DNA from 4 places in the Kocuria sp. CPCC 205231 genome. Region 1 is predicted to be linked to each of the others. Evidence: riboswitches for the same ligand, from Rfam matches in the RefSeq annotation. Region 1 holds a riboswitch; each other region holds the start of a gene.
The links. A riboswitch is a leader RNA that binds a small molecule or an ion and turns the genes downstream of it on or off. The one in region 1 is predicted to bind S-adenosylmethionine.

Region 1 (4,888 bases):
CCGGCCCGGGTCCAGGGTCCAGCCCCGCCGGAGCAGGGACCGGAGCTCGATCAGGGGGCAGGTGTCCATGACCACGTCGAGGCCGGCCCGCTCCGCCCGGGCGGCGGCGTCCTCGTCGACGACGCCCAGCTGCAGCCACACCGCGGCGGCGCCCACGGCGATGGCCTGGTCCACCACCGCGCCGACGCGGCGGGAGTTCACGAAGCAGTCCACCACGTCGATCGGCCCCGGGACCTCGGCGAGCGTGCGGTGGCCGGGCTCGCCGTGCACCGGCTCGCCCTTCGGGTTGACCGGGACGATCGTCATGCCGAGGTCGTCCCGGATCCGCTTCGCCACCGAGTGCGCCGGACGGGCCGTGTTGCCGGTCAACCCCACCACGGCCCACCGGCCGGGCCGTGCCATGAGGCGGTCGATGACGGCGGGGTCGTTGCGGCTCATGCCCCCAGCCTGGCACGGAACCCGTTCCCCCTCCTTCTTCCTCCGCGGGATTGCACGTGTCGGCGACCTCGCGGAGGGGGGAGGGTCAGGAGAAGAGCGGCAGGAGGTCCGCGTGCGCGCCCAGCTCCGCACGCTCCTGGGCGGTCAGCTCCGCCCGGCCGGTGCCCACGCGGGCGAAGTGCTCGTCGCTCCAGTGCTCGAGCGGTTCCCGCTCCCACAGGTCGGTGAGGACCCGGCGGACCTCGGCGAGCCCGTCCACGGCGGGACCCGGGGAGCCGTCCAGGTGCTGGATCAGGTCCAGGTGGTGGACCGTGGCCTCCACCGCGAGGGTGCTCAGCAGGTCCTCGACGCGCAGCACGTGCCCCTGGGTGCGGACCGCGCCGTCGCCGCAGTGCTGCGCGGCGTGCACGAGCGCCCGGGTGGTCTCGCGGTGGAGGGCGCGCACCGGCTCCCAGTCCAGGACCATGGACGCGGCCACGCGGGTGTGGCGCCGGGCCTCGGCGGCCCCCGCGGGATCGCCGCCCCAGTCGGTCCAGTAGGTCGCGGCGTCCCGGTCGGGGCGGGCGGTGGTGGGCGTGTGCAGCGCGACCAGCCCCCGCAGGGCGTCCATCGCGCAGTGGTGGGTGAGGTCCCGGACCGACCACCCCGGGCAGCCAGTGGCGGCCCAGGAGTCGTCGTCGCCGAGCCCGTCGAGGACCGCGCCGAACGCCGCGCAGGCGTCGCGCACCAGGTCCGCCCGGGCCGGGCTTCTGCGGCTCGTCATGGGTCCATGGTGGGGCACGGAGGGCTCCCGTGCCAGCGATGTGTCGCGATCACCACGGATGCGACGGATTTGCCAGGGAACACGCCGAGGACGTTCAATTGGTGGTGTAACCATCCGGAGCGGCTGAGAGACCTGGCTCGTCGACGTCGCAGCAACCGGCACGGATCCGTCTGATCCTCCGTGCGAGGTGCTAATGCCAGGACCGATGGAGTTGATCATGAGCACTTCCCTGCTGGGCTCTGCGCCGGCCACCGCACCGGGCACCGCGAAGCGCGCCTTCTCCGTGGCCTTCGAGCACGTCGGCAAGGCCTTCCCGTCCGGCCGCGAGACCCACCACGTCCTGCAGGACGTCGACGTCACGGCCCGGCCCGGCGAGGTCCTGGCGGTCCTGGGGCCCTCGGGGTGCGGCAAGTCCACGCTGCTGCGGGCCGCCGCGGGGCTCGACACCGCCTCGGCCGGACGGGTGCTCATCGACGGCACCCCCGTGTCCGGCATCGACCCGCGCTGCGCGGTCGCCTTCCAGGAGCCCCGCCTGCTGCCGTGGCGCTCGGTGCGCGAGAACGTCCGCCTGGGCCTGCCCCGCGGACTCCCCCGGGACGAGGGGGACGCCGTGATCGACGACCTGCTGCGCCTGGTGGGGCTCACCGCGCACGCCGGCCACCGTCCCCGCGCGGTCTCCGGCGGCATGGCCCAGCGCGCGTCCCTGGCCCGGGCCCTGGCCCGCAATCCCGGGGTCCTGCTGCTCGACGAGCCCTTCGGCGCGCTCGACGCCCTGACCCGCCTGAAGATGCAGGACCTGCTGCTCACGATCCACGCGGCCCAGCCCACCACCGTCCTGCTCGTCACCCACGACGTCGACGAGGCGCTGCAGCTCGCGGACCGGATCGTGGTCCTGGGCCGGACCGGGCCCACCGCCCCGGCCTCGATCAGCACGATCCTCGCCGTCCCCGGCGAGCGCCCCCGGGACCGGGCCTCCGAGGTCCTCGCCGAGCTGCGCGTGCAGCTCCTCGGCCACCTCGGCGTCGACACCCACCACCCCGCGACCCGCTGACGCGGCCCGCCCCCACCCCGACTCCCCTCCCCGGACCAGCGGCGGCACCCGCCCGCGCCGCCCGGCACCGTCCGTCCCCCACGAAAGGCTCCGCCATGCCCCTGCCCCAGCGCTCCGTCCGCACCGTCCCCGCACTCGCCGCCGTCCTGGCCCTCGGCCTGACCGGGTGCATGGCCGGTGAGGGCTCCGGTGAGCCGCCCGCGGAGGCCGCCGGGGACGGCACCGTCCGCGTGGACTGGGCCACCTACAACCCGCTCTCCGTGGTGATCAAGGAGAAGGGCTGGCTCGAGACCGCGTTCGCCGAGGAGGGCATCGAGGTGGAGTGGGTGCAGTCCGCCGGGTCGAACAAGGCCAACGAGGCGCTGCGTGCGGAGGCGGTGGACATCGGCTCCACCGCGGGCTCCGCGGCGCTGCTGGCCCGCAGCAACGGCACCCCGATCCGGGTGATCGACCTCTACTCGCAGCCGGAGTGGTCCGCCCTGGTCACCACCGCCGGCAGCGAGGTGCAGGAGGTCGCGGACCTCGAGGGCCGCACCGTGGCCGCGACCAAGGGCACCGACCCGTACTTCTTCCTGCTCCAGGCCCTCGACGAGGCCGGGGTGGACGCCGGGGACGTCACGATCCAGAACCTGCAGCACGCCGACGGCCGCGCCGCCCTGGAGAACGGCCAGGTGGACGCCTGGTCCGGGCTCGACCCGATCATGGCCGCCGCGGAGGAGAACGGCGCGGAGCTGTTCTACCGCAACGTCGACTTCAACACCTACGGCTTCCTCAACGCCCACGAGAGCTTCCTCGAGGAGCAGCCCGAGGCCGCCCAGACCGTGGTGGACGTCTACGCCTACGCCCGGCAGTGGGCGCAGGAGAACACGGAGGAGACCGCGCAGCTGCTCGCCGAGGCGGCCGGGATCGAGCTGTCCGTGGCCGAGAAGGTGCTCGAGCGCACCAACCTGGACATCGACCACGTGCCGGGCGACGAGCAGCTGGCGGTCCTCGAGAAGGTCGGGCCGATCTTCGTGGAGTCCGACGACGTGGCCGGCCAGGAGCAGATCGACGAGGCGCTCGGGAGCATCGTGGAGAGCTCCTACGCCGAGAACGCCGACGCCTCCCGCGCGGCCGAGCTGGTCGGGGCCGGGCAGTGACGCAGCCCCTGGCCCCCGCCGAGGAGGCGCAGCGTCTCGAGGACGCCCCCGCCGCGGCCCCCCGGCGGCGGCCGCTGCTGCGCACCGGGCTGGGCCTGCTGCTGCCCGCCGCGCTGCTGCTGCTGTGGCACGTGCTGTCCACCGCCGGGATCTTCAGCGCCGTGCAGCTGCCGGCCCCGCTCGCGGTGCTCGAGGCCGGGATCGGCCTGCTGGCCGGCGGGGACCTGTGGACCCACGTGGGCATCTCGACCCAGCGCGTGCTGATCGGCTTCCTGATCGGCGCCGGGCTCGGCCTCGTGGCCGGGTCCTTCATCGGTCTCTCCCGCTGGGGCTCCACGCTGGTGGGCCCCACGATCGGGGCGTTCCGCGCGGTGCCGTCCCTGGCGTGGGTGCCGCTGCTGCTGCTGTGGATCGGTCTCGGCGAGGACTCCAAGGTCACGCTGGTGGCCATCGGCGCGTTCTTCCCGGTCTACACCACCGTCTCCGCGGCCCTGCAGCACGTGGACCGCAATCTCATCGAGGCGGCGCGGGCGTTCGGGCTGCACGGGCTGCGCCTGCTCACCGCGGTGCAGCTGCCGGCCGTCATGCCGTCGGTCATCTCGGGGCTGCGCCTGGCCCTGGCCCAGGCGTGGCTGTTCCTCGTGGCCGCCGAGCTGCTGGGCGCCTCCATGGGCCTGGGCTGGCTGCTCACCGACTCGCAGAACAACGGCCGCACCGACCGCCTGCTCCTCGCCATCGTGCTGCTCGCGGTGCTCGGCAAGGCGACGGACGCGCTGCTGGGGGTCTTCGAGAAGTGGGCCGCCAAGAAATGGGCCTGACACGTGCGCCTGGCACAGTGGAACCGTCGTCCGTGCCGGCCGGAAAGGACAGCAGCACCGTGAGCTTCAGCTGGAGCGACCCCTCCTCCCCCACCCCCAATCCCGCCCTGGTCTCGGACGAGGCCCGGATCGCCTTCTGGGAGGCGCAGGCGTCGCGCCTCGACTGGGCGCGGCCGTGGACCACCGCGCACCGCTTCGAGGCCCCGCGGCGGCTCGGGACGGACGAGCAGGGCGGCCCCACCTGGTCGGTCCCGGAGATCGCGTGGTTCGAGGGCGGCAGGCTCAACGTGGCCCACAACTGCGTGGACCGCCACGTCGAGGCCGGCCGCGGCGCCCACGTGGCCCTGTACTTCGAGGGGGAGCCCGGGGACCGGCTGGTCTACACCTACGCCGACCTGCAGCGGGAGGTCTCCCGCGCCGCCAACGCCCTGCTCGCCCTGGGCGTGGAGCAGGGCGACCGGGTGGTGATCTACCTCCCCGTCATCCCGGAGACCGTCATCATCACGCTGGCCTGCGCCCGCATCGGCGCGGTGCACTCCCTGGTCTTCGGCGGGTTCTCCGCCGAGGCGCTGCGCTTCCGCGTCGAGGACACCGGCGCCAAGGTCCTCGTGACCACGGACGGGCAGCACCGGCGCGGCGCCGTGGTGCCTGTGAAGGCCGTGGCCGACGAGGCCTGCAG
Region 2 (4,888 bases), on a different contig from region 1:
GAGACCTGGTCCATCGTCTGGTGGTACGGGGCCACCAGGTGGGCGTTCGCGGAGACGCGCAGCCGGGAGGTGTCCGCCCCGCGCGCCTCGAGGCCGTCGATCTCCTCGAAGAGGGCCTGGGGATTGACGACGACGCCGTTGCCGATCACGGGGACGGCGTTGGGGCTCAGGATGCCCGCCGGCAGGAGCTTGAGCTCGAACTTGTCGCCGCCCACCACCACGGTGTGCCCCGCGTTGTTGCCGCCGTTGGGCTTGACCACGTAGTCCACGCGGCCTCCCAGCAGGTCGGTGGCCTTGCCCTTGCCCTCGTCGCCCCACTGGGCGCCGACGATCACGATTGCTGGCATTGAACGACTCTCCTGCCTGGATGGAACGGGACTTCTCCCGCGGGCCCCGGCGGAGGCGCGCACCGGCCGGGCACGACAACGCCCCTGCGTCGGCCCGCTCCCACCCGCGCGACCGGGACGGCGCGACGCCGGCAGGAGGAGACCCAGGGGCTCGTACCGTGCAAGTCTAGCGGGCCGTGACCCGGGACCGGCATCCGCCGCCCCGTCCGGCGGCCACCGCGGTCCGATACCCTCGATGCTCATGAGTTCCCCTTCCACGTGGACCCCGGGCGGGTCCCCGTCCTCCGCGCCCGCGGCCGCCCCGGGCACCCACCTCAAGGCCCGGCACCTCGTGATGATGGCCCTGGGCAGCGCGATCGGCACCGGCCTGTTCATCGGCACGGGCGCCGCGATCCGCACCGCCGGGCCGGCGGTGCTACTGTCCTTCCTGGTGGCGTGCGTGCTGCTCGTGCTCGTGATGCGGGCGCTGGGCGAGATGGCCGCCGCGGATCCGTCCCCCGGCGCGTTCTCCACCTACGCCGAGAAGGCCATGGGCCGCACCGTGGGACGCACCCTCGGCTGGCTGTGGTGGGCGCAGATCGTGGTGGTGGTCGCGGCGGAGGCCACGGCCGCGGCCCAGCTGCTCGCGGAGCTGTGGCCGGTGGCCGAGCAGTGGGTGCTGGCGCTGCTGTTCATGGTGGTGTTCACGGCGATCAACCTGGTGCGGGTGCGCACGCTCGGGGAGACCGAGTTCTGGTTCGCGCTGATGAAGGTGCTCGCGGTGCTGGCCTTCCTCGCGGTCGGGATCGCCGTGCTCCTGGGCCTGACCGAGGAGCCCTCCCCGGGGCTCGCGAACCTCACCGCTCACGGCGGCTTCCTGCCCCACGGCCCGACCGGGGTGGCCGCCGCGCTGCTCGTGGTGGTCTTCGCGTTCGGCGGCACGGAGCTCGTGACCATCGCCGCCGCGGAGACCGAGGACCCGCAGCGCAACGTGGCCCGCGCCGTGCGCACCATCCTGGTCCGGATCCTCGTCTTCTACGTGGGCGCCGTGACCGTCATGGTCCTGGTGCTGCCGTGGAACGACGAGCAGCTCTCGGTCAGCCCGTTCGTGGCCGTGCTGGAGACCGCCGGGGTGCCCGGCGCGGACGTGCTGATGGCCGTGGTCATCATCCTGGCGCTGCTCTCGGCCCTCAACGCGAACATCTACGGCGCGTCCCGGATGCTCTGGTCGCTGGCCCGCCGCGGCTCGGCGCCGCGGGCCTTCGCCGACGTCTCCGACCGCGGGGTCCCCCGGAGCGCGGTGGTCGTCTCCGTGCTCTTCGGCTTCGCCGCCGTGGTGCTGAACTACCTGTGGCCCGAGACCGTGCTGCTGTGGATGCTCAACACCGTGGGCGCGACCTGCCTGGTCGTCTGGGGGCTCGCGCTGGTCTCGCAGATCGTCCTGCGCCGCCGCGCGGACCGGGACGGCACCGAGCTGCCCCTGCGGATGTGGGCCTTCCCGTGGCTGTCGTACCTGGCGCTGGCGCTCCTCGCCGGGATCGTCCTGCTCGGGCTGCTCGACGGCGCCGTGCGGGGCCAGCTCCTGCTCACGGCCGGGCTGGTGGCGCTCATCGCCCTGGCCTCGAAGGTGCTCGGCCGCCGGGCCGAGCACGCCCCGCAGGACTGATCCGGCGGAGCCGCGGCTCCGCCGGGGCCACGGGCACAGGACATGCCGCGGTGCGCGGCCGTCGCCGGCGCCGGTGACGGTGTCAGAGGCGGTGCTCCGGCGGGATCAGCGGGCGCTCGGCGCGGACCCGCAGCTCCTGGACCGCCCACGAGTTGCCGTCGGGGTCGCTGAAGCCGAAGACGGTGCCGCCGTCCCGCTCGTCGAGCACCGTGATCCCGCTCACCTCCACGCCCCGGGACAGCAGCTCCTCGCGGGCCGCCCGGGCGTCCGCGACCACCAGCTGGAGCCCGCGCAGGGATCCGGGGGCCATCTCCCGGTGGGCGGGGAGGTTGCCCACCACGATCGAGCAGCCGGACCCGGGCGGGGTCAGCTGGGCGATGTCCATCTGCTCGGTGGTGGTGTGGTGGTCGAGGTGGAAGCCGACCTGGTCCCGGTAGAACTCCACGGCCCGGTCGACGTCGCGCACCGGCACCAGCACCACCTCGAGCGTCCAGTCCACGGTCAGACCCCGCCCTGCGCGGTCCGCCCGCCCAGCAGCTCCTCGAGCCGCTCGTAGCCCTCGGCCACGCCCTTCTCCATGCCGGATCCGACCATCCCGTCGCGGGCCTCCTGGGACGCGTGGACGGTGTGCCCGCGCAGCCGGCACCGGCCGTCGCCCAGGTCCTCGAAATGCAGGTACTCCAGGTCCACGGCGTCGGGCCAGTCCTCGTACTCGAAGGTCTGGACCACGAGCTCGTTCTCGCGCACCGTGTGGAAGACGCCGCGGAAGGCGTACTCCTCGGTGCTGTCCTCGCCGCGCTGGACGAACCGGTAGGCGCCGCCGGGGCGGAACTCGAAGCCGTCGATCCGGGTCCGCAGCCCGCGCGGCCCGATCCACTGCCGGAACAGCTCGGGGTCGGCGTGGGCGCGGAAGACGTCGGCCACGGGGTGGTCGAACTCGCGCTCGAAGTCGATGAAGGGCAGGCCGTCGGGGACGGTCAGGTGCAGTGCGTGTCCCATGGTTCAGTCCTGGGTGTGCTGGCCGCGGTCCGCGGCTCGGGTGTCGAGCACGGCGTCGAGGCGGCGGAACTGCTCCTCCCGGACCAGCCGGTACCGGTCGATCCACGCGGTGAGCGCCTCGAGCCGTGCGGGGTCCAGGTGGACGGGCCGGCGCTGGGCGTCACGGGTGCGCGTGACGAGCTGCGCCTGCTCGAGGACCTGGATGTGCTTCGAGACCGCCTGGAGGGAGATCGCGAAGGGTTCCGCCAGTTCGGTGACCGTGGCCGGTCCGCGGCTGAGCCGGGCGACGATGCGGCGGCGGACCGGGTCGGCCAGGGCCAGGAAGGCCCTGTCGAGCTCGTCGTCGCCGGGATCCACGGTGTTTGTCAACTGATTCCTTGATCAACCTGTTGGTTGTCAAAGACTAGGCCGCCCGCCCCGGCCCGGCAAGACCCGAGACCGGATCGTGACGGCCCCGGACCTGCGCTCCTCATGGGCCTCGCCGCCGGTGCGTCGTCGCCGGTGCGTCGTCGCGCGTCGGTGTTGCGTCCTGTGACGCCGCGGTCGTCACAGTCGGCGCACCGGCGTCTTCTGGGCGCCCGCACTTGGCAGCGCGGCGGGGCAGCCGCTGGAATGGGTCCTGCATCTATCCAGAGCGGCCGAGAGACCTGGCTCGTCGACGCCGCAGCAACCATCCGCGCCCCCGCCACGGGGTGCGCGGAACGGTGCTCCCGCCAGGACCGATGGAGCTGTCGCAGCCTCCCGGGTCCACTCCGGGACGGCTGCTGCCCTCCCTCGGGGTGACCCTTGGAGGAAGAACGTGACACCACGCCCGACCGCCCGGCCGGCGCCGCCGTCCCTGTCCTACGAGCTCTATCCGCCGCGCAGCGCGGCGAGCGCCGACACGCTGCTGCGGACCATCGAGGAGCTCGAGCCCACCCGTCCCGACCACGTCTCGGTGACGTACAGCGGGGACGAGCAGCGCCGGGACAGCTCGCTCGCCCTGCTCGACCACCTCCTGGCGCGCACGAGCCTGCGGCCCCTGGCCCACCTGACGTGCGTCGGCAGCACTCGGGCCGAGCTGGAGCAGACCGTGGCCGCACTGGTCCGCCGCGGCGTCCGGGGCGTCCTGGCCCTGCGCGGCGACCTCGACCCGGGGGCCGAGCCGGGCGAGCTGCGGCACGCCGGCGAGCTCGTGGAGCTCGTGCGCGAGGTCGAGCAGCGCCACACCGCGGCCCTGGCGGCCGGCCGGCTCGCCGTGGGCGTGGCCGCCTACCCGACCCGGCACCCGGAGTCGCCGTCCTTCCGGCACGACGTCGAGGTGCTGCTGGCCAAGCAGCGCTCCGGGGCGGACTTCGCGATCACGCAGGTCTACTTCCGCCCGCAGCGCTACGAGCGCCTGGTCGCGGCGGCGCGGGCGGCCGGGGTGACGATCCCGATCGTCCCGGGGATCATGCCGGTCACCGACCCGCGGCGGCTCCGGACGCTGTGCCGGCTGGCGGGCCTGGCGCCCCACCCGGGCCTGGCCGCCGCGCTGGAGGACGCGCCCGGTCCTGCCGAGCGGCACCGCGCCGGCGTGGCCTTCGCGGCGCGGCTGGCCCGCGCCGCCCTGGACGCCGGCGCCCCCGGGCTGCACCTCTACACCTTCAACGAGCACGGGGCCGCGCTCGACCTGCTGGAGCACGTGGACCTCCCGCGCGTCCCGCACGTGCCCGTCGCGCTCGAGGACCTTCTGCTCCCCGCCTGAGCACGCGCCCACCCACCGTTCCGCACGACCCCTCGACACCCCTTCAGGAGACCACCATGACCACTGTCCCGTTCCCCGCCGCCACCATCACCGGCTACCCCCGGATCGGCCGCCGCCGCGAGCTGAAGAAGGCCCTGGAGGCCTACTGGGCCGGGCGCTCGACCCGCGAGG
Region 3 (4,888 bases), on a different contig from region 1:
CGGCGGCAGCTGGAGCGCTTCCGGCCGGACGTGGTCCACGTGGCCTCCCCGTTCGTGCTGGGCCGCCGGGCGATCCTGGCGGCCCAGCAGCTCGGGGTGCCGTGCGTGGCGGTCTACCAGACCGACGTGCCCGGCTACGCGGCCAAGTACGGGGCCCCGTTCCTCGAGCAGCTCCTGTGGGGGCACGTGCGCTCCATGCACAACCTCGCCACGCTCACGCTCGCGCCGTCCACCGCGGCGGTCCGGCAGCTCACCGAGCACGGCGTCCAGGACGTGCACCTGTGGCGGCGCGGGGTGGACACCACCCGCTTCTCCCCCCGGCACCGGGACGAGCGGTGGCGGGAGGAGGTCGGCGGCGGCCGGCGGATCGTCGGCTACGTGGGCCGGATCGCCCCGGAGAAGCAGGTCGAGGACCTCTCCGCGGTCGCGGACCTGCCCGGCACCCGCCTGGTGGTCGTGGGCTCGGGCCCGGAGGAGGACGCCCTGCGCCGCCGGCTCCCGCAGGCCCACTTCACCGGGCGCCGCAGCGGTGCCGACCTGGCGCGCATCATGGCGTCCTTCGACGTGTTCGTCCACCCCGGCGAGTTCGAGACGTTCTGCCAGACGATCCAGGAGGCCATGGCCTCGGGGGTGCCGGTGGTCGCGACCGGCCGGGGCGGTCCCCTCGACCTCGTGGACCGGTCCCGCACCGGCTGGCTCTATCCCCCGGGCGACCTCGGGGCGCTGCGCGGGCACGTGGCGGATCTCCTGGGCGACGAGGCGAAGCGGGCCGCGTTCGGCGTCGCGGCGCACGCGGCGGTCCAGGGCCGGACGTGGGACGTGCTGGTCGGGCAGCTGCTCGAGCACTACGAGCGCGCCGTGGCGCTCTCGGCGCAGGGGCAGGGGCGCAGCCGCCGGCACCGCCGGGCCGTCTGAGGGCTACCGGCGGGCGGGGGACGCGTCCAGCACGGGCGCCCCGGTGCCGGCGTACCGCCCCGGCTCCGCGGTCAGCACGGTCAGCCCGTGGACCAGGGCCGTGGCCGCGGTGAGCCCGGCGAGCGGATCGGCCGCCCCCGTCGCGGCCAGCGCTCCCCACGCCCGGGCCACGGCGGCGTCCGCGGGGAGGACCCGGCCCGGGAAGCGCAGCTCGAGCTGCTCCGCCCACAGCGTCTCGTCGGGCCGCTCGGCGAGCAGCTCCCCGAGCACCGTGGCGGGCAGGAACAGCCGCCGGTGTCCGTGCCGGCGCAGGACCTCGGCCAGCTCGGGGCAGCGCTCCGGGGTGCGCACCCCCAGCAGCACGGAACGGTCCAGGAGGAGGTCCACGGCGGCGGGCCTCAGGCCGCGGCGGCGAGCTCCCCGCGGGCCGGAGCCAGCAGGAAGTCCACGAACTCGGTGCGGACCTGCACCACGCGGGCGTAGTCCTCGACGCTCATGGCGGAGACGCTGATCGCCGGGACGCTCGGCGCGGGGTCGCGGCGGGTCCCGACCCCGGTGGCCGGGACGGCGTGGGAGGGCTGGGGGAACGCGCCCGTGCGGGCGGCGGAGTTGCGGGGGTCGGACATGACCGGGATCCTTCGTGCGCTCTTGCTCGCACCGGGTACCGCTGCTGCGGCGATGCGAGCCGCTTCGTCATCCGAACCACCCGTGAACATGGGGTTGGTGCCCGGTCAAGTCGGAGCTTGCCGACCGGGTCTCTTGAAGCTCTCCCCATTGAACCACATCGGCCGAACCGTGTCCGCGTGCGGCGACCCGGCCGGATCCGGTGCCCCCTCCTGTGCACAGGCCTTCCCCGGGGTGTCACCGCCCGGACATCTCGACGACACATCGTTGCGCTGGAATGGGTCCCGTAGTACCGGGGACGGCGCAGGCGACGGCCCCGCGCATTACGTTTCAGTGACACAACTCACGACTCGCTTGTCGAGGTGTCGGTGCCGCGGGGTAGCCTGAACCTGCTTCTCGAGATGCGGCGTCCACGCCCTCGGCCGGAGATCGACGATCCCCGGCGGAACCGTGGAGGGGCTCCGACCCGCTGCGCGCCAACCCGATGTTCCCGGGTGGATCGGATGACGAAGCGGCGGGCAACGCCATCGGATGCCTGCAAGAACGTCAGGAGAAAACATGACCATGTCCGAAGAAAGAACAGCCATCACCACCGACCAGCGCGAGGAGTGGATCGACGTGACCGTCACCGCCCTCCCCGATCTCCACCTCGTCCGTCTCACGTCGACCGACGGGGACGTGCAGGAGTACCTGAGCCCCGAGGCCGACGACCTGGCCGCCGCGGCGGAGCACACGGAGGGTACGGCGCAATGGTGCGCCAAGTACCGCCAGCTCCTCGTTCCCGGAGCCCTCGCGGCGACCGGACGGCACCCGTTCTTCAAGCTCCACCCCTCGTCCCTCCCGCTGTCGGCATAGCCGGCGGACAGGAGCGCACGGAGGCCGCAGCCCGTCGGGCTGCGGCCTCCGTCGTGCGGGAGGACGGTGACGTCCGGAGCGCCGGTGGGACCCGCGGGGTGCTCACTCGAGGCCGTAGTCCCCCGCCGAGCCCCACCCGCCGCCGGCCTCGTCGGCGGAGCCGTCGAATCCCCACTCGGAGGCCTCGACCTCGAACGGCACGGAGACGTCCAGCTCGGCGTCGGAGACCCGGTTCACCACGAAGGGGTCCTCCGGCTCCTCCGCGGCGGGGAGCGGATCGGGAACGGTCACGGCGCTTCCTCCCGGTGCTGCTCGGCGGGTACGACGACAGAACCGCCGCCGGGCGCAGCCCGACGACGGTTCTGGAGGATCAACGGGCCGGAGCCCGCGGAAGATCCTTAGGAGATGACGTTGATGTTCGCAGCCTGGGGGCCCTTGGGGCCGTCCTGGGTCTCGAACTCGACGCGGTCGTTCTCGTTCAGCGAGCGGAAGCCGTTCGAGTTGATCGCGGAGAAGTGGGCGAAGACGTCCTTGGAGCCGTCCTCGGGGGTGATGAAGCCAAAGCCCTTGTCAGCGTTGAACCACTTGACGATACCGGTAGTCATGGGAGACCTGATCCTTCATGAGATGAACGTTTCCCGACGTTCGAGAAACAAAACAGTTGTGATGCATGGAAAACGTCTTCTCAGAAAAACTGCTGCACCCGAGTGGGCCGAACTGCTTGAAAGACAAAAACGAACCTCAACAACTGCGGACTACTCTACACGAGATCCGGCGCCGCACCACCCGGGACGGGGCGCCGGACCCGGCCCGGCACCGGGGACCGCTCAGACCGGCGGGGCGCCGAGCTCGATGAGGAGCACTCCGCCGGCGATGAGGGCCACCCCGGCCGCCGTCACCCAGGTGAACGGCTCGCGGAACAGGACCCGGCCGGCCAGCGCCGTCAGCGCCACGCCGGAGGCCGACCAGATGCCGTAGGCGACGCCCAGCGCCATGCCCTCGGCCAGGACGAGGCTCAGGCAGGTGAACGCCACCAGGTAGCCGACGGCCACGGCGGCGTACCAGCGGCGGCGGCCCCGGGCGGCCATCCGCAGGGACAGGGTTCCGGCGACCTCGGTGAGGATCGAGACACTGAGGAAGAGCCAGGCCATCAGGCCGCCTCCTCGGTCTCGGGGGCGGGGCGGCGGGAGCCGAGCTCCACGCAGAGCACGCCGGCCACGACCAGCACGATCCCGGCCAGCACGGCCGGGCTCAGCCGCTCACCGTAGACCACGGCCGCCGCCAGGGCGGTGAGCATCACCCCGAGGGCGGCCCACACGCCGTAGGCGACCCCCACCGGCATGCCGCGGCGCAGCACGGCCGCCAGGAGGGTGAACGCGGCGAGGTAGCCGGCGACGACGAGCGCGTACCAGGCGGGCTCGCCCAGAGCCGCCTTCAGCGACAGCGTGGCCGCCACCTCGGCGAGCACGGCGGCGAGCAGCAGCAGCCGGCGCAGCACGGCTCAGCCCGCCAGGAGCTCGTCGGCGACCGCCCTGACCCGGGCCCGCTCCTGCGGGTCGGGGGCGAAGACGCCCGCGGCGTCGGCGAACCACACGCCGTCGGCGAGCAGCCGCACGGCCAGCAGCCGGCTCCGGCGCTCGGCGGGCAGGTCCGCCGGCAGGTGCACCCACGGCTCCACCCGCGCGACCCAGCGCTCCTTGAGCGTGGCGCGCAGCCGCTGGTCGGTGAGCATCACGAGGTCGGTCTCGTCGACCTCCCCGGACAGGCACCAGTCGAGGTAGGCGCGCAGCCGTTCCGCCGCGGGCACCTGCTCCGGGGGGCCGGTCAGGCGGCGGGCCATCTGCGCGTCCCAGCCGTCCATCACCCGGTCCACCAGGGCGAGCATCAGCGCCTCCTTGGTGGGGAAGTGGTACATCACCCCGGGCTTGGTCAGACCCGCCTGCCGCGCGGCCGACGCCAGGGAGACCGTGCCGCCGCCCCGGATCAGCTCGAGGGCGCCGTCGAGGATGCGCTCGCGGGAGGAGGTGCTCATGAGAAAGGACTTTACCAACCGGAAGGGTGGTGACACGATGTTGAGCATCCCCGGGGCGCGGGTTTCGGCCGCCGCACCGGTCCGCGGGCACGACGACGTCCCGCCCCTGCCCGGTCCGCGCTGGACCCGGCAGGTGCTCCCCGACCCGGATCACCACTTCCAGGAGGACTCGTCCCATGACTTCCGCCCTGCACCAGTCACCGCCCGAGAGCGGCACCCCACCCGCCGGGCGCTCCCGGCCGGCCGTGAACCGGACGGTCTTCGCCGGCTCGGGCATCACCATCGTCCTGTTCTCCCTGTGGGCGATCCTCGCCCCCGACCAGGCCTCCGCGGTGATCAGCGCCGTGGTCGGCTGGATCGCGACCAACATGGGCTGGTTCTACGTCCTCACCGCCACGGTGGTGACGGTCTTCGTCCTGGTCGTGGCGTTCTCCCGCGAGGGGACCATCAAGATGGGCCCCG
Region 4 (4,888 bases), on a different contig from region 1:
GGGTCGTAGCCGCTGTGCCACTCGCCGCGGAAGATCGCCATGACCTGCATCGGGTCCACGCCCTTGGTCATGACCGCCACGGTGTCCCGGTAGGTGGGGAACAGCCAGTCGCCCTCCTCGAGGCACAGGGCGGCCGCCACCTGGCAGGCCTCCTGGCCGTGGCTGGACGGGTAGACGGCCATCCGGCCCTGGCGGACCAGCGCGGAGTTCTGGTCGTTGACCCGCCGCCCGACCACCAGCTTCTCGTAGGCGCCCAGCAGGACGTCCGGGGCCGGCAGCGGGTACTCGTGGCCGGGGCCGGTGCCCTGCTCCTCGGGGGCGAGCAGCCGCCCGCTCGGGTCGACCATGCGGATCTCGCCGCGGGCCGGGAGCATGTACTGCTCCGGTGTGATGCCGAAGCTCTGGGAGGCCCGGAGGATCGGGTCCTCGGGGGTCTCGACGGTCTGGCTCATGGTGTCCCCTCGGTCGGTCCCCGGTGCGGCCGCGGTCCGGGGAGGGCAGGAAGGTGGTGCGGCTCTGTCTCCCCAGTATGGGAACCGGGCATGGTTCGTATCCACAGAGCGGGGAAAATGCAGAAGTCTGAGACGGACAGTGCACCGCGCGTGGACGAAATGTTCTAGTGTGGCGTGGAGCACACGCATTCGTCCGACACGTTCCGGGCCCCGCGCCCGACCCGCCCCGAAGGAGCCCGCCGTGCCCTCGACCCCCGTGCCGCTGGACGAGACCGACCGGAAGATCCTCGCGGAGCTGTCCCGGGAAGCGAGGCAGTCCGTGACGGCGATCGCCGCGGCCGTGCACGTCTCCCGCGCCCACGCCTACGCCCGGATCAACCGGCTCCGGGACGAGGGGGTGATCCTGCGCTTCAGCACCGTGATCGACCCGGTCCGGGCGGGCCTGCAGGCCTCCGCGTACGTGACGCTCAAGCTCCAGCAGAACACCTGGCGGGAGCTGTGCGCCCAGCTCCAGGCGATCCCCGCCGTGCACCACATCGCCCTGGTGGGCGGGAACTTCGACGTCATGCTCCTCGTGCGGGCCGTGGACACCGTGCACCTGCGGCAGGTGATCTTCGAGCACGTCCAGCAGCTGCCCGGCGTGGTGGACACCCAGACGTTCCTGATCTTCGAGGACATCGACACCCGGGCCTGACGCGCCGGCCCCGCGCCGGGCCCGGCGCGCACGGCCGGCGTCACGAACCGTCACGGTCGTCATCTTCCGACGCGGAGGGACACCCACTACCTCTGCGCATAGTGTTGTTCCAGCTTCACGAGACGTGACCGCCAAGCTCCGACTTGGTCACGCACCAACCCCATGCTCATTGGGTGGTTCGGATGAGGAAGCGGCCTGCATCTTCCGCGGCGTGCCCACCGGGCCCGCGCGGATGACCGGTGCGGGTAAGAGCAAGGCACAGGAGCAGCGCCATGTCCATCCCCGTGACCGACCACGACCTCGCGACCCGGCAGATCCACGCCGGCACCCACGACCAGGTCGTCCAGCGCACCCTGACGGTGCCGATCTACCAGACCGCGGCCTTCGAGTTCCCGGACTACGAGGCGGCCCGGCAGATGTTCGCCCAGACCCGGGCAGGCTTCACCTACACGCGCACCGGCAACCCCACGGTGGCCGTGCTCGAGCAGCGGATCAGCGACCTCGAGGGCGGCGCGGGCGCCGTGGCGACCGGCTCGGGCCAGTCCGCCGTGGCCGTGGCGCTGCTGGCCCTGCTCGGCCAGGGCGCCGGGAAGCATCTCGTGGCCTCCGAGAAGCTCTACGGGGGCACGGTGGACCTGCTCACCGACTCCTTCGCTGACTACGGCATCGAGGTCTCCTTCGTGGACCCCACCGCCCCGGGGGCGTGGGCCGCGGCCGTGCGCCCCGACACCCGCGCGTTCCTGCTCGAGTCCATCGGCAACCCGCTGGCCACCCTCCCGGACCTGCCCGGGATCGCCGACGTCGCCCGGACCGCCGGCGTGCCCGTCGTCGTCGACAACACCCTCGCGTCCCCGGCCCTGTACCGGCCGCTGGAGAAGGGCGCGGACATCGTGGTGCACTCGGCCACCAAGTTCCTGGGCGGGCACGGCAACGCGCTCGCCGGGGCGGTCGTGGACGGCGGGACCTTCGACTGGTCCGCCCGGCCGGACAAGTGGCCGCAGTTCACCCAGGCCCGCGCCCGCTGGGGCGGACTCAGCCTCGTCGACAAGTGCGCCGCCGCCAGCCCCTACCTGCACCTGGTCCGGGCGAAGTACGTGCACGACCTCGGCACCACGCTCTCCCCGTTCAACGCCAGCCAGATCCTGCAGGGCACCGAGACCCTCGACCTGCGCGTGGCCCGCCACACGGCCTCGGCGCTGGCGGTGGCCGAGTTCCTGGCCGGGCACCCCGCCGTCGCCCGCGTCCACCACCCCGGCGTGCCCGGGGACCCCGGCGCCGGGATCGCGGCCCGGGACTTCCCGCGCGGGACCGGCTCCGTGTTCTCCTTCGACCTCGCCGCCCCGGACGGCGCCGTGGGCCCGTTCATCGACGCGCTCCGGCTGTTCAAGCTGGTCGCCAACATCGGGGACACCCGCAGCCTCGTGGCCCACCCGGCGGCCATGACCCACTGCCGCCTGACCCCCGAGCAGCGCCGGGCCGGCGGGATCGCCGAGACCACGATCCGGCTCTCGATCGGCCTCGAGTCCCCCCAGGACCTCGTGGCCGACCTCGGCCAGGCCCTCGACACCGTCGTCACCGCCGTCCAGACCACCCGGAAGTGAGCCCCGCCATGACGTCCCCCACCGAGACCCGCACCCGCCACCGGGGCTTCACGACCACCGCCGTCCACGCCGGCCAGGAGCCCGACCCGCTGACCGGGGCGGTCATCCCGCCGATCTACCAGACCTCCACGTTCGCCCAGGACGGGATCAACGTGCTGCGCGCCGGGCACGAGTACAGCCGCGGCTCCAACCCCACCCGCAGCGGCTTCGAGGAGCAGCTCGCGGCCCTGGAGCGCGGCGAGCGGGGGTTCGCGTTCGCCTCGGGGATCGCGGCAGAGGACGCCCTGCTGCGCGCCGTGCTGCGCCCGGGCGACCACATCGTGCTCGGCGCCGACGGCTACGGCGGCACCAACCGGCTGATCACCCGGGTCCTCGCCCCGTGGGACATCGGGCACACGCCCGTGGAGATCACGGACCTCGACGCCGTCCGGGCGGCCGTGCGCCCCGGCGCCACGAAGGTGCTGTGGCTCGAGACGCCGTCCAACCCGCTGCTCGGCATCGCCGACGTCGCGGCGTGGGCGCAGCTGGCCCGGGACGCCGGGGCGCTGCTCGTCGTCGACAACACCTTCGCGTCCCCGTACCTGCAGACCCCCCTCGAGCTCGGCGCGCACGCCGTGGTGCACTCCACCACGAAGTACATCGGGGGGCACTCGGACGTGCTCGGCGGCGCCGTGGTCGTGGGCACGGCCCAGTGGCGCGGGGCCCCGCTCGCCGAGGCGGTCGGCTTCCAGCAGTTCGCCGCCGGCGCCGTGGCGGGCCCCCAGGACAGCTACCTGGCCGCCCGCGGGCTCAAGACCCTGAGCCTGCGGATGGAGCGCCACCAGGACAACGCGCAGCGGATCGCCGAGTGGCTCCTGGAGCGCCCCGAGGTCGCGCAGGTGCTCTACCCCGGGCTGCCCGGGCACCCCGGCCACGCGCTCGCCGCCGCGCAGATGCGCGGGTTCGGCGGCATGGTCTCCTTCCGGCTGACCGGCGGGGAGGCCGCGGCCCGGGCGGTGGCGGAGGGCACCCGGCTGTACTCGCTGTCGGTGAGCCTGGGCGGGGTGGAGTCCCTGATCTGCTACCCCTCGGAGATGACGCACGCCTCCGTGAAGGGCACTGCGCTGGCCGTGCCCGTGGACCTGGTGCGGCTCTCGGTGGGCATCGAGGACGTCGAGGACCAGTTGGAGGACCTCGAGCGCGCGCTCACCGCCTGACCGGTCCTTTCCGCCCGGTCGGCTGCGCCGCCGGCGCCGCCGGCGGCGCCGGCGGCGCCGGTTCCGCCGGGTCAGCGGGCGGCGCCCGGTCCGCCCCCTGGGTCCGGCCTGACGGCCGCGTCCGGCTCCGGCCAGGCCGGAGCCGGATCCTCCCGGCCGAGGAGCAGCCGGCGGACCAGGTGCACGAGCATGGCAGTGAACACCATCGCCCAGGCGCTCAGGGCCACCCACAGCCAGACGGCCCCGACCAGACCCACGATCGGCAGGTCGTCCGCGCGGCCCAGATAGATGCTGGCCACGGCGTACATCCCCAGCGGGAAGACCACACTCCACAGCGAGGACTCGTAGCGCAGCGGCACCCGGTGCAGGCGGTGGCGCCACCACCCGGCCGCCACCAGGGCCGGGATCAACCAGGTGGCGAACGCCCAGAAGACCAGGCCCAGACCCGCCACGAGCCCGCGGACCACAGCGACCATCGGGGTGTCGGACATCTCCACGATCCGGGAGGCCGCCAGCACGGTGATGGCGCACGCGCCCATCGCCACCCAGTACGGCGGGGTCAGGTCGACCGGCCGCAGCGGATAGAGCATCATGCGCAGCGTCACGAGCACGCCCGCCGCGGCGTAGAGGAACAGCCCCACGGACCAGCAGGCGACCGCGACGACGGAGAGCACGTGCCGCCAGGCGTCGCTGCCCACCACCGGGTCCAGGGCCGCGGCGGCCACGGCCACGGACTGGCTGGCCACCACCCAGATGAACCAGGTCCCGTTGGCGGTGCTGACCACGGGGCGGGTGCGCCGGGAGAGCACCGCGCTCCACGGGACCACGTAGCCGAGGCCCAGCCACACCGCCCCGGCGAGTCCTAGGAGCGCGGCCGTGGCCCCGTGCCAGCCCGTCGTCGCGAGCCGGGACGCCAGCACGTTCGTGCCGGCCACGAAGGTGAAG

Region 2: linked by a shared signal. The riboswitch ahead of RF640_RS07200 (methylenetetrahydrofolate reductase) and the one ahead of RF640_RS08650 (ABC transporter ATP-binding protein) in region 1 are both predicted to bind S-adenosylmethionine.
Region 3: linked by a shared signal. The riboswitch ahead of RF640_RS11080 (hypothetical protein) and the one ahead of RF640_RS08650 (ABC transporter ATP-binding protein) in region 1 are both predicted to bind S-adenosylmethionine.
Region 4: linked by a shared signal. The riboswitch ahead of RF640_RS15185 (O-acetylhomoserine aminocarboxypropyltransferase/cysteine synthase family protein) and the one ahead of RF640_RS08650 (ABC transporter ATP-binding protein) in region 1 are both predicted to bind S-adenosylmethionine.

The regions. Positions count from the first base shown of each region.
Region 1 covers NZ_JAVKPP010000006.1:254,028-258,915, forward strand. Annotated here, with positions in the region: gene RF640_RS08640 (CoA-binding protein) at 1-438, opposite strand, end outside; gene RF640_RS08645 (maleylpyruvate isomerase N-terminal domain-containing protein) at 524-1,201, opposite strand; SAM riboswitch class I at 1,309-1,413, shown strand; gene RF640_RS08650 (ABC transporter ATP-binding protein) at 1,419-2,252, shown strand; gene RF640_RS08655 (aliphatic sulfonate ABC transporter substrate-binding protein) at 2,348-3,391, shown strand; gene RF640_RS08660 (ABC transporter permease) at 3,388-4,209, shown strand; gene RF640_RS08665 (AMP-binding protein) at 4,269-4,888, shown strand, end outside.
Region 2 covers NZ_JAVKPP010000005.1:231,969-236,856, reverse strand. Annotated here, with positions in the region: gene RF640_RS07225 (adenylosuccinate synthase) at 1-347, opposite strand, end outside; gene RF640_RS07220 (amino acid permease) at 589-1,992, shown strand; gene RF640_RS07215 (VOC family protein) at 2,075-2,491, opposite strand; gene RF640_RS07210 (SRPBCC family protein) at 2,494-2,991, opposite strand; gene RF640_RS07205 (helix-turn-helix transcriptional regulator) at 2,995-3,348, opposite strand; SAM riboswitch class I at 3,614-3,720, shown strand; gene RF640_RS07200 (methylenetetrahydrofolate reductase) at 3,791-4,717, shown strand; gene metE (5-methyltetrahydropteroyltriglutamate--homocysteine S-methyltransferase) at 4,774-4,888, shown strand, end outside.
Region 3 covers NZ_JAVKPP010000009.1:57,028-61,915, forward strand. Annotated here, with positions in the region: gene RF640_RS11070 (glycosyltransferase family 1 protein) at 1-915, shown strand, start outside; gene RF640_RS11075 (PIN domain-containing protein) at 919-1,302, opposite strand; gene RF640_RS11080 (hypothetical protein) at 1,314-1,541, opposite strand; SAM riboswitch class IV at 1,555-1,680, opposite strand; gene RF640_RS11085 (hypothetical protein) at 2,098-2,394, shown strand; gene RF640_RS11090 (hypothetical protein) at 2,497-2,685, opposite strand; gene RF640_RS11095 (cold-shock protein) at 2,793-2,999, opposite strand; gene RF640_RS11100 (multidrug efflux SMR transporter) at 3,222-3,545, opposite strand; gene RF640_RS11105 (multidrug efflux SMR transporter) at 3,545-3,892, opposite strand; gene RF640_RS11110 (TetR/AcrR family transcriptional regulator) at 3,896-4,426, opposite strand; gene betT (choline BCCT transporter BetT) at 4,603-4,888, shown strand, end outside.
Region 4 covers NZ_JAVKPP010000015.1:72,109-76,996, forward strand. Annotated here, with positions in the region: gene RF640_RS15175 (thiamine pyrophosphate-dependent enzyme) at 1-452, opposite strand, end outside; gene RF640_RS15180 (Lrp/AsnC family transcriptional regulator) at 694-1,146, shown strand; SAM riboswitch class IV at 1,260-1,381, shown strand; gene RF640_RS15185 (O-acetylhomoserine aminocarboxypropyltransferase/cysteine synthase family protein) at 1,419-2,747, shown strand; gene RF640_RS15190 (cystathionine gamma-synthase) at 2,756-3,943, shown strand; gene RF640_RS15195 (tellurite resistance/C4-dicarboxylate transporter family protein) at 4,015-4,888, opposite strand, start outside.